Regions from separate parts of the Collimonas rhizosphaerae genome, predicted to be linked through region 1. Evidence: predicted binding sites of a transcription regulator. Region 1 holds the regulator's gene; each other region holds the start of a gene.

What was found. Region 1 encodes HrcA, which represses chaperone genes, less so after heat shock. Its sites were predicted from a motif close to TTAGCACTCNNNNNNNNNGAGTGCTAA; they were not measured.
Region 2: a site for HrcA is predicted at 1,735-1,761, ahead of groES (co-chaperone GroES). Genes of this name have one in related genera too.
Region 3: a site for HrcA is predicted at 1,555-1,581, ahead of rpoH (RNA polymerase sigma factor RpoH). Genes of this name have one in related genera too.

What each region holds. Positions count from the first base shown of each region.
Region 1 covers NZ_JBANDC010000009.1:96,884-100,138, reverse strand. The annotation lists gene V8G57_RS14450 (outer membrane protein assembly factor BamE) at 1-527, opposite strand, end outside; gene fur (ferric iron uptake transcriptional regulator) at 602-1,027, shown strand; gene V8G57_RS14440 (TfoX/Sxy family protein) at 1,037-1,408, opposite strand; gene hrcA (heat-inducible transcriptional repressor HrcA) at 1,422-2,444, opposite strand; gene V8G57_RS14430 (HAD family hydrolase) at 2,511-3,255, opposite strand, start outside.
Region 2 covers NZ_JBANDC010000005.1:336,886-340,140, reverse strand. The annotation lists gene groL (chaperonin GroEL) at 1-1,182, opposite strand, end outside; gene groES (co-chaperone GroES) at 1,324-1,617, opposite strand; gene V8G57_RS09815 (APH(3') family aminoglycoside O-phosphotransferase) at 2,117-2,893, shown strand.
Region 3 covers NZ_JBANDC010000004.1:133,182-136,436, forward strand. The annotation lists gene V8G57_RS06960 (sensor histidine kinase) at 1-141, shown strand, start outside; gene V8G57_RS06965 (response regulator) at 291-1,013, shown strand; gene V8G57_RS06970 (GTPase) at 1,010-1,402, shown strand; gene rpoH (RNA polymerase sigma factor RpoH) at 1,652-2,551, shown strand; gene V8G57_RS06980 (SCO family protein) at 2,616-3,242, opposite strand; gene cyoE (heme o synthase) at 3,251-3,255, opposite strand, start outside.

The DNA.
Region 1 (3,255 bases):
TTCTTGACGCTCTTCCTGGCTTCTGCCGCGCCGCCTGAAAGCCGGTCCAGGTAGTCGTTCTCGGTAGGCAGGTTGCCGCCGTCGACGCGCGCCAGCAGGTTGCCGTTGAAGAAAACGCTGACCCGGCTGGTGGTGATTTCGCCATTGCCTTTTTGCAGGCGGAACACGTAGTCCCAGCGATCTTCATGGAACAGATCGGTCAGCAGTGGCGTGCCGAGCGCGAAACGCACTTGTTCCCGCGTCATGCCTTCTTTAACTTGTGCCAACATTTCTTTCGAGACAAAATTTCCCTGCTGGATATCGATCCGGTAAGGGGAGAAGATGCCCAGGAAGCGGCGATGCTTGACGGTTTGCACTCCGCTGGTATCGGTGACTACAGGGGCCGCCGCCGGATCTGCGCTGGCAGCGGACTGATCGAGCAGGGGTTTTTTTGAAGCGCAGCCGGCCAGGGCAGCCATCAAGACAACTGCAGCGGCTAAAGGGACGATGCGGGCGGAGGTACGGACAGGGGAGAGCAACATTCGCATAAGGATCTCAATTGATTGAGCAACTGTGCTAAAACGCTATATGATAAAGCAGATCATCCATTTGTGACCAAAACATGCCGAACAATCCATCCGAACTGAAAGCCAGCGGCCTCAAAGCCACGTTGCCACGCCTCAAAATCCTGGAAATATTCCAGAATAGCGAAGTACGCCACCTGAGCGCCGAGGACGTTTATAAAATCCTGCTGAGCGACAACCTCGATGTCGGCTTGGCGACCGTGTACCGCGTACTGACCCAATTCGAGCAGGCCGGGCTGTTGCAGCGCAATCATTTTGAAACCGGCAAGGCCGTGTTTGAACTCAATGAAGGCTCGCACCACGACCATCTGGTTTGCCTGGATTGCGGCCTGGTGGAAGAGTTTTACGACGAAGAAATTGAAAAGCGCCAGAAAATCGTCGCCAAGGAACACGGTTTCGAAATCGCCGACCATGCGCTGGCGCTGTACGGCCATTGCCGCGATTGCCGCAAGAAAAAAGGCTGATGCCAGTTCTTACGCTGCCTTGCGCTTGCGCGCCTTCGGCGCCGGCTTGGCGTTAGCCTTGCGCACCGCTGCCGCATAGGCCAGGCGCGCCCAGGGCGTCATCGCCGCAGCTGAATCCATCGCGTCTTCAGGCGCCGACCAGTAGCTCATCTCAATGGTTTTTCCTTTGCTTTCGAAGACGCAGGGCGTGCATCCGGCGGCGGCGAACTGCGGCCGGGTTTGGTCGTCGGTCTTGAGATACAGGACGCCATCGGCAACCAGGGCGATCATCACGCTATCGTGGTAGACGCCGTAGCCGCCGAACATCCTGCGCGCGCTGATGGCGCCCAGCGGCGCCAGCAGCTCGCGGATATAGTCGATGACGGCGTCGTTGCGGGACATGTTCCAGGCGGGTTCAGCTATGGCTCAAGGCGTTCGACAGCAGCTTGGCGGTGATATTGACGATCGGGATCACGCGTTCATACGCCATCCGGGTAGGGCCGATCACGCCCAGCGTGCCGACAATCTTGCCGTTGACCTCGTAGGGCGCGGTCACCACGCTCATTTCGTCCATCGGCACCAGCTGCGATTCGCCGCCGATGAAAATCTGGACGCCGGTGGCCTTGCCCGAGATGTCGAGCAGCTGCATCAGGCTGGTCTTTTGCTCGAACATGTCGAACAGCTTGCGCAAGGAATCCATGTTCGAGGACAAGTCGGTGACGCTGAGCAGGTTGCGTTCGCCCGAAATCACCACTTCGTCGCTGTTGTCGGTCATGGCGTCGCTGCCGGCTTCGACCGCGGCCTGCATCAGCCAGGTCATGTCGTCGCGCAGCTTGCGCAGTTCGCCTTGCAGGCGCAGGCGGACATCGTCCAGGCTGAGCCCGCCGTAATGCTGGTTGATGTAATTGGCGGCCTGCACCAGCTTGGCCGGGCTGTAGTCGACATCGGTCAGCAGCAGCCGGTTCTGGACGTCGCCGTTGGGGCTGACGATCACCAGCAGGATGCGTTTTTCCGACAGCCGCAGGAATTCGATCTGCTGGAAAATCGATTCGCGCCGCGGCGACAGCACCACCCCCGCAAAATGCGATAGAGATGACAACACTTGTGCCGCATTGGCAATGATCTTTTGTTGCGAATTTGGCTGCAGCCGCGCCTGCATCTTCGATTCCAGCGCGGTTTCGTCAATCGGCTCGACCGTCAGCAGGGTGTCGACAAACATGCGGTAGCCGCGCGGGGTAGGCACCCGGCCGGCTGAGGTGTGGGGACTGGCGACAAAGCCCATTTCCTCAAGGTCCGCCATGATGTTGCGTATCGTCGCCGGCGACAGTTCCAGGCCCGAGATCTTGGACAAGGCACGCGAGCCAACCGGCTGGCCGTCGGCGATATACCGTTCGACCAGGGCTTTGAGCAGGGTTTGAGCGCGATTATCTAGTTGCATATGGTTGTATTTTAGCGAGCGCCGGGCTTGCGTGCCAGCGGCTTATGCATGCACTTATACACTGTTTTAGCGGCTAACCGCGGTTTGTTCCAGCCACGCCTCCAGCTCAAGCAGGCTGGCGCAGCTGGCCTGGGCGCTGATGCCGGCCGGCAGCACGCGCTCGAAACGGTTGATCCAGACCGCCTGCAAACCGGCTTGCTGGGCGCCGGCCACGTCCAGCAAGGGGTCGTCGCCGACATACACCGCTTGTTCCGGCGCCACGTTCAGCGCTGCGCAAGCCGCATGGAAAATGCTGGGATCGGGTTTGGCGCAGCCGAAGCTGTGGGCCGCAATCGATGCCTGGAAATGCTGGGCCAGGCCGATTTTGCCAAGATCGGCGAAACCGTTCGAGACCGTACCCAGCGGCAGGCGCCGGCTGAGCCGCACCAAGGCCGGCTGGACGTCGGCGAACGGCGTCACCGCGTGGCGTGCTTCGGAAAATACCGCCATCGCCGCATCCACTTTGCCGGCGTCTTCGCCGACGCCGTTGAAAGCAATCGTCAGCGCCGCATGGCGCAGCCGCCACAGGTCGAACTTGAACACCGGGTTGCTCGCCACCAGTTCCATGCGCTGCTGGCGCAGGCTCTCGATGGTGAACTCGCGGGCGACCGCGGGAGCATTCTGGCGCAGCCAGTCGAACAGCAGCTGTTCGGCGCGCGCGATCACCGGCACGATCGGCCACAGCGTATCGTCGAGGTCGAACAGCACCGCTTTGACGGCGGGCGATTTGCCAGGCCGGAAACCAGGGAAGATAGCTGAATTATTCGTCAGG
Region 2 (3,255 bases), on a different contig from region 1:
TGCTTTCTTTTCTTTCATTTCAACTTCGGTTGCAGCACCAACGCGGATCAGCGCAACGCCGCCGGCCAGCTTGGCGACGCGTTCTTGCAGTTTTTCACGGTCGTAGTCCGAAGTCGCTTCTTCGATCTGCGCACGGATTTGCTTGACGCGCGCTTCGATGGTGATGGCTTCGCCGGCGCCGTCGATGATGGTGGTGTTTTCCTTGCTGATTTCGATACGCTTGGCTTGGCCCAGTTCTGCCAGGGTAGCTTTTTCCAGTGTCAGGCCGACTTCTTCAGCGATCACTTGGCCGCCGGTCAGGATGGCGATGTCTTCCAGCATGGCTTTACGACGGTCGCCGAAGCCTGGAGCCTTGACGGCCGCGGTCTTCAGGATGCCGCGGATGTTGTTCACAACCAGGGTAGCCAGCGCTTCGCCTTCGACATCTTCCGCGATGATCAGCAGAGGACGGCCAGACTTGGCGACTTGTTCCAGGATCGGCAGCAGGTCACGGATGTTCGACACTTTTTTGTCGAACAGCAGGACGAACGGGTTTTCCAGGGCAACAACCTGTTTTTCCTGGTTGTTGATGAAGTATGGCGACAGGTAGCCGCGGTCGAATTGCATGCCTTCGACGATGTCCAGTTCGTTTTCCAGCGATTTGCCGTCTTCGACGGTGATCACGCCTTCTTTGCCGACTTTATCCATTGCCTTGGCGATGATGTCGCCGATGTCGGTGTCGGAGTTAGCCGAGATCGAACCAACTTGAGCAATTTCCTTGCTGGTGGTGGTTGGCTTCGACAGGGTCTTGATTTCAGCAACGATAGCGACAACAGCCTTGTCGATGCCGCGCTTCAGGTCGGTCGGGTTGAAACCGGCGGCAACGTACTTGAAGCCTTCGCGCACGATGGCTTGTGCCAGCACGGTAGCGGTAGTGGTACCGTCGCCGGCGTTGTCGGAAGTCTTGGAAGCAACTTCTTTCACGAGCTGCGCGCCCATGTTTTCCAGCTTGTCTTTCAGTTCGATTTCTTTCGCAACCGAAACACCGTCCTTGGTCACGGTCGGCGCGCCGAAGCTGCGTTCCAGGATGACGTTGCGGCCCTTAGGACCCAGAGTTACCTTGACGGCGTTAGCCAGGATGTTGACGCCGTTGACGATCTTGGCGCGTGCTTCATCGCCGAAAACTACTTGCTTTGCTGCCATGTTTGATTCTCCTATTAAGACTCATTGCGGGACAGAGTTTGAGAGTCGCCGCCGTGCGACGAATTACTCTGTCCCCAACTGATCAGATAAAACCGTGAAATTGCAGAGACTGTCTATTGAGAGCCATCCGAATCGGTCGGATTACTTGCCTTCGACTACGGCAAACAGATCTTCTTCGCGCATAACCAGCAGTTCCTGGCCGTCGATCTTGACAGCTTGACCGGAGTATTTGCCGAACAGAACGCGATCGCCAACCTTGACTGCCAGCGCACGGACGTTGCCGTTTTCCAGAATCTTGCCGTTGCCGACGGCCAGAACTTCACCTTGATCCGGCTTTTCAGCAGCAGCTTCCGGCAGCACGATACCCGATGCGGTTTTAGTTTCTTGGTCGAGACGCTTGACGATGACGCGATCGTGCAAAGGACGAAGATTCATATGTGACTCCTTAAGATTCAACAGGTTATTTGTATTTGCAGCAATATCGCAGCAAAGTGAACTGACCGCTCTGCATTGCCTTGTTATTGCATGCGAGTGACTAGGTCGAGGAGATTGTTAGCACTCTCTCCTAACGAGTGCTAAGTATAGGGACGCTCTGTCGATTTTTCAAGCCCGCATTCGGGTTCGCCGGATAATCTGTCGGAATTCACTCAAGTTTGGATATTGTTCATCTGATCCTGAATTTCCACATGGCTAGCCCTTGAACAACGTCCTTCTATCTAGGTGCGGCAGCTAGCAACACTAAACATCCAGGAAAATATTTGAGTAGCCGCACCGGACAAATCCTGGATCAATATTGTTTTTTTATAATTATTGATGTTTAATTGCCACCACGGATTTCTTTCCTGTTCATTGAAAATAATTTTGCGATCGTGATTTCGAGCTCATGTTTAATGGGAGACGGCGATCAAAATCGACTAGATTTCTTGATCTGCGCATGAGCCTCGACCTGCCTTCTACCATTCGCCGCTTCATCGGCGATGCCGACTTGATAACCGACAAGATCGGAGAGTCTCCCTGTGCGGTGCACGAGTTCCGGCGCGGCGGCGAGCGCTTCTTCCTGAAGTCTTCGCCGACGGCCTATGCCAATACCACCTACAGCGTGCGTCGCGAAGCACAGGTGCTTGATTGGCTGTCTGGACGCCTGCACGTTCCAGAGGTGGTTGCCACTGCCGAGCGCGACGGCGAGGCGTTCATGATCACGCGGGCAGTACCGGGGCGGCCACTGGCTACCTGTATCGCTGCCGGGCTGCCTGTTTCGGCGCTGTTCGGCGAAGCGCTGCGCAATCTCCAGCAAGTGTCCGTGTCCAATTGTCCATTCGATGCCAGTGTGGCAATGCGTCTGCGAGAACTGGACATCTTGTTAGCGAAGAACCTGATCGATCCCGACCACGACCTTGATGCCTGGCCGGGACTGGACACGCCAGCCAAACTGGTCGCCCATCTGCATGCCCACGTACCGCATCAGGATCGGGTGTTCTCGCACGGTGACCTGTGCGGCAACAACGTTTTCGTCGATGCGCGCGAACGGCTGTTCTTCATTGATCTTGGCCGCGGCGGCATTGCCGATCGCTGGCTGGACATAGCCTTCGTCCACCGCGAACTGCGTGACCAGGTCGCTGAAGCCAAGGCGAAGACGATCATGGCTGCGCTCGGCGAGCCAGACCAGCCGGACAAACGCCGTTATTTCGAGCAGTTGGACGAGCTGTTCTAATTCCCCAGTCTTCATGATCGGTTAATGATCGTGCAAAAAAATCGGGCATCATGCATGGCGCTGCCCCGAAGCATCTGCCTTCCACCGAATTCCCGGCAGCCGTCGGCGCCTGGTTCCACGCGGCGAAAGTGGTATGGCACTTACTAAACAGGGTGGAAGCAAGTTATTATTGCTGCGCAGAAATTTGACGACGTATCTGTAGTAGATAAATTGATATTTTTTTGCTGTTATTTCTTGCGATTCGGTCCGATTGCATTTCATCCCGTGTTTTAGTCGATTGATTCCCTCGATTCTGCAGCTTGTCGCAATCGCATACCCGGCAGCAATTTTCCTCTTTACAGTGTCGATACACACTGTACATT
Region 3 (3,255 bases), on a different contig from region 1:
CTGGGTTTGCCGATGGTGAAAAAAATCATCGACGAACACGGCGGCCGCATCGATCTGCAGAACCGAAGCGACACAAAGGGCGCAAAAATCCTGATTTTGCTGTTAAAGTTAGCCACGAGTGATGATTCAGCCATAATTTGATCAAGAACAGCTGCAAATTGGCGAATTGCTGATATAGCATATGTATCCGGACGCGGAAATAAAACAAATAGACATTGATAACTTAACTGGGCTGTCCGAACAGTCCATACAGTGGGATTTGATGCAACAGGAAATGGGAAGGCTACCGCATGGCTAACATCCTAGTCGTTGACGACGAAATGGGAATTCGGGAATTGCTCTCGGAAATTTTAGGTGACGAGGGGCATGTAGTAACCGCCGCGGAAAATGCACAACAGGCTCGCGAATTTCGTCAGGGCGGCGTACCCGATCTGGTGCTGCTCGATATCTGGATGCCGGATACCGACGGCGTCACGCTCTTGAAGGAATGGCAGCGCGACGGCTTGCTGACCATGCCTGTCATCATGATGTCCGGCCACGCCACTATTGATACCGCGGTAGAAGCGACCCGCATCGGCGCCCTGAACTTCCTGGAAAAACCTATTGCCCTGCAAAAGCTGCTGAAAGCAGTCCAGCAAGGTTTGTCGCAAGGTCCCAAGACCGCCCGCGCGCCAACCCTGTATCCGCAGCCGGCAGCCTCCTCCAATGAATTGAACGACACGGTGGTTACTGCCGGCGTCTTTAACAATCCGGCTTCGTCGGAAGCAACGCACATCGCGGCCCTGCCATCGGTCGCGGCCTCGTCCGAGAGCCTGTTCTCATCCTCGTTCGGCCTGCCGCTGCGCGAGGCGCGCGATGCTTTCGAGCGCGCTTACTTTGAATACCACCTGATCCGCGAAAGCGGCAGCATGACCCGGGTAGCGGAAAAAACCGGGCTGGAACGCACCCACCTGTACCGCAAACTGAAGCAGCTCGGGGTTGACCCCGGAAAGTTGTCGAAAAAAGGCGGATGACCCTCACCACCCTGGTCAGCGGCGGCTCGGCCGGCATGCGCGAAGCCGCCATCTATTCCGCCCTGGAGCAAGAACTCGGGGTGACGTCAGAACGCAGCGGCGTCCACCTCAGCACCGCGCTCATACTGGAAGGCCTGCCTGACGGCAAAACAGCGGCGCTGCCGCCAGGGCTCGCGCAAGATCTCGACATCAAACGGATCGCACCCGGCTGCTTTTGCTGCATCGGCAACCTGACCCTGCGCGTCACCCTCAACCGCCTGCTGCGCAAACCCCCGGCGCGCATCTACATCGGCATCGCCGACAGCACGCACCTGCCGCGGCTGCGCGATTTCCTGTGCCATCCTCCCTACGACGATTTTCTCGAACTGACCCCGGACCTGGTCCTCTGACGGCTGTTTTCGGAGGCGTCGTGCGGCTATGCAGCATTTGCTTTAATATGGACGCAACTTTCGCTGGATTCCCGTCTCTAAGTATTTGCTTCGAACAATCAAAAGAAAAATATCGATAGCACCAGCCTATGTACACTCTTTAACAAATCCTATTAGCACTCGACTATAGAGAGTGCTAATATATTCAAGTCAAACGTCTGATCGTTGATCTACCGGCAGCTTAAGCTGGCCGGACAGCAAGGAGAAAGAATGAAGAATCCATCAGTCAACACTGCTTTAATGCCCACCGACACCAGTGCCCTGGCGCTCGGCTTTTCCGGTACGCTGGGAAATATTGACGCGTATATATCGGCGGTGAATCGCCTGCCGATGTTGACACATGATGAAGAAATTTCTTTAGCGCAACAATTGCGCGACAAGAACGACCTCGGCGCCGCCCAAAAGCTGGTGCTGTCGCATTTGCGCCTGGTGGTTTCCATCGCCCGCGGTTATCTCGGCTACGGCTTGCCGCATGCCGACCTGATCCAGGAAGGCAATATCGGCCTGATGAAAGCCGTCAAGCGTTTCGATCCGGACCAAGGGGTACGGCTGGTGTCGTACGCCATGCACTGGATCAAGGCCGAAATGCATGAATACATCCTGAAAAACTGGCGCCTGGTGAAAGTTGCCACCACCAAGGCGCAGCGCAAGCTGTTTTTCAACCTGCGCAGCCATAAGGAAGGCCTGGACGCCATGACGCCGACCCAGGTCGATGCGCTGGCCAAGACCCTCAACGTCAAGCGCGAAGAAGTGATCGAGATGGAAACGCGCCTGACCGGCCGCGACATCGCGCTGGAAGCGCCGACCGATGACGACGATGACAAGTTTGCACCGATCGCCTACCTGTCGACCGAAGCGCAAGAGCCAAGCAAAGTGCTGGAAGCGCAACGCTACGACCGCATGCAGTCGGAAGGACTGGAATCGGCACTGAGCAAGCTGGACGACCGCTCGCGCCGTATCGTCGAAGCCCGCTGGCTGGCCAACGACGACGGCTCCGGCGCCACCTTGCATGAACTGGCGGACGAGTTTGGCGTATCGGCAGAACGGATACGGCAGATCGAGGCGGTTGCGCTGAAGAAGATGAAGGGTTCGCTGGCGGCGTTTGCCTGAGGAACCGATTGCAAATAGAAAAAGGCAGCCAGTGGCTGCCTTTTTTATTGCCTGCCTACATCGATTATTTCAACAGCAGTTTCAAATCATGGGCAATCGGATCCGGCCCCTGGCCGTGGCGCACGAACAGGCGGATATGGCCTTCCGGATCGAACACGTAGCTGCCGGCGGTATGGTCCATGGTGTAGCTGCCTGGGGTCTTGCCGGGTACTTTCTGGTAGAACACGCGGAATTCCTTGGCTACCTTGTCGGTCGCCGCCTGGTCGCCGTACAGGCCGACAAAACTCGGGTCGAACGCCGGCACATACTTGGACAGCAGCTCCTGCGTATCACGCTCCGGATCCACGGTGACGAACAGGACCTGCACCTTGCCTGCCAACGGCCCCAGTTCCTTCATCACATTGGCCATCTCCACCATGGTGGTCGGGCAGACGTCCGGGCATTGGGTGTAGCCGAAAAACACGACTACCGCCTTGCCCTTGAAATCAGCCAGCGTGCGCGGCTTGCCGGTGTGGTCGGTCAGCGCGAAATCGCGGGCGTAGCCGAGGCCGGTGACGTCGGTGTTGATGAAAGCGCTGTTGGCAGGCGACAGTGTCATTTCCTGGCCGCCGCCGGCAGATTTGTCGCCGCAGGCGGTTAAAGACAAAGCCGTCAGCAGGCCGGCGACAGCCACGGTAAAAACACGCTTCATGTTTGCTTTCAGA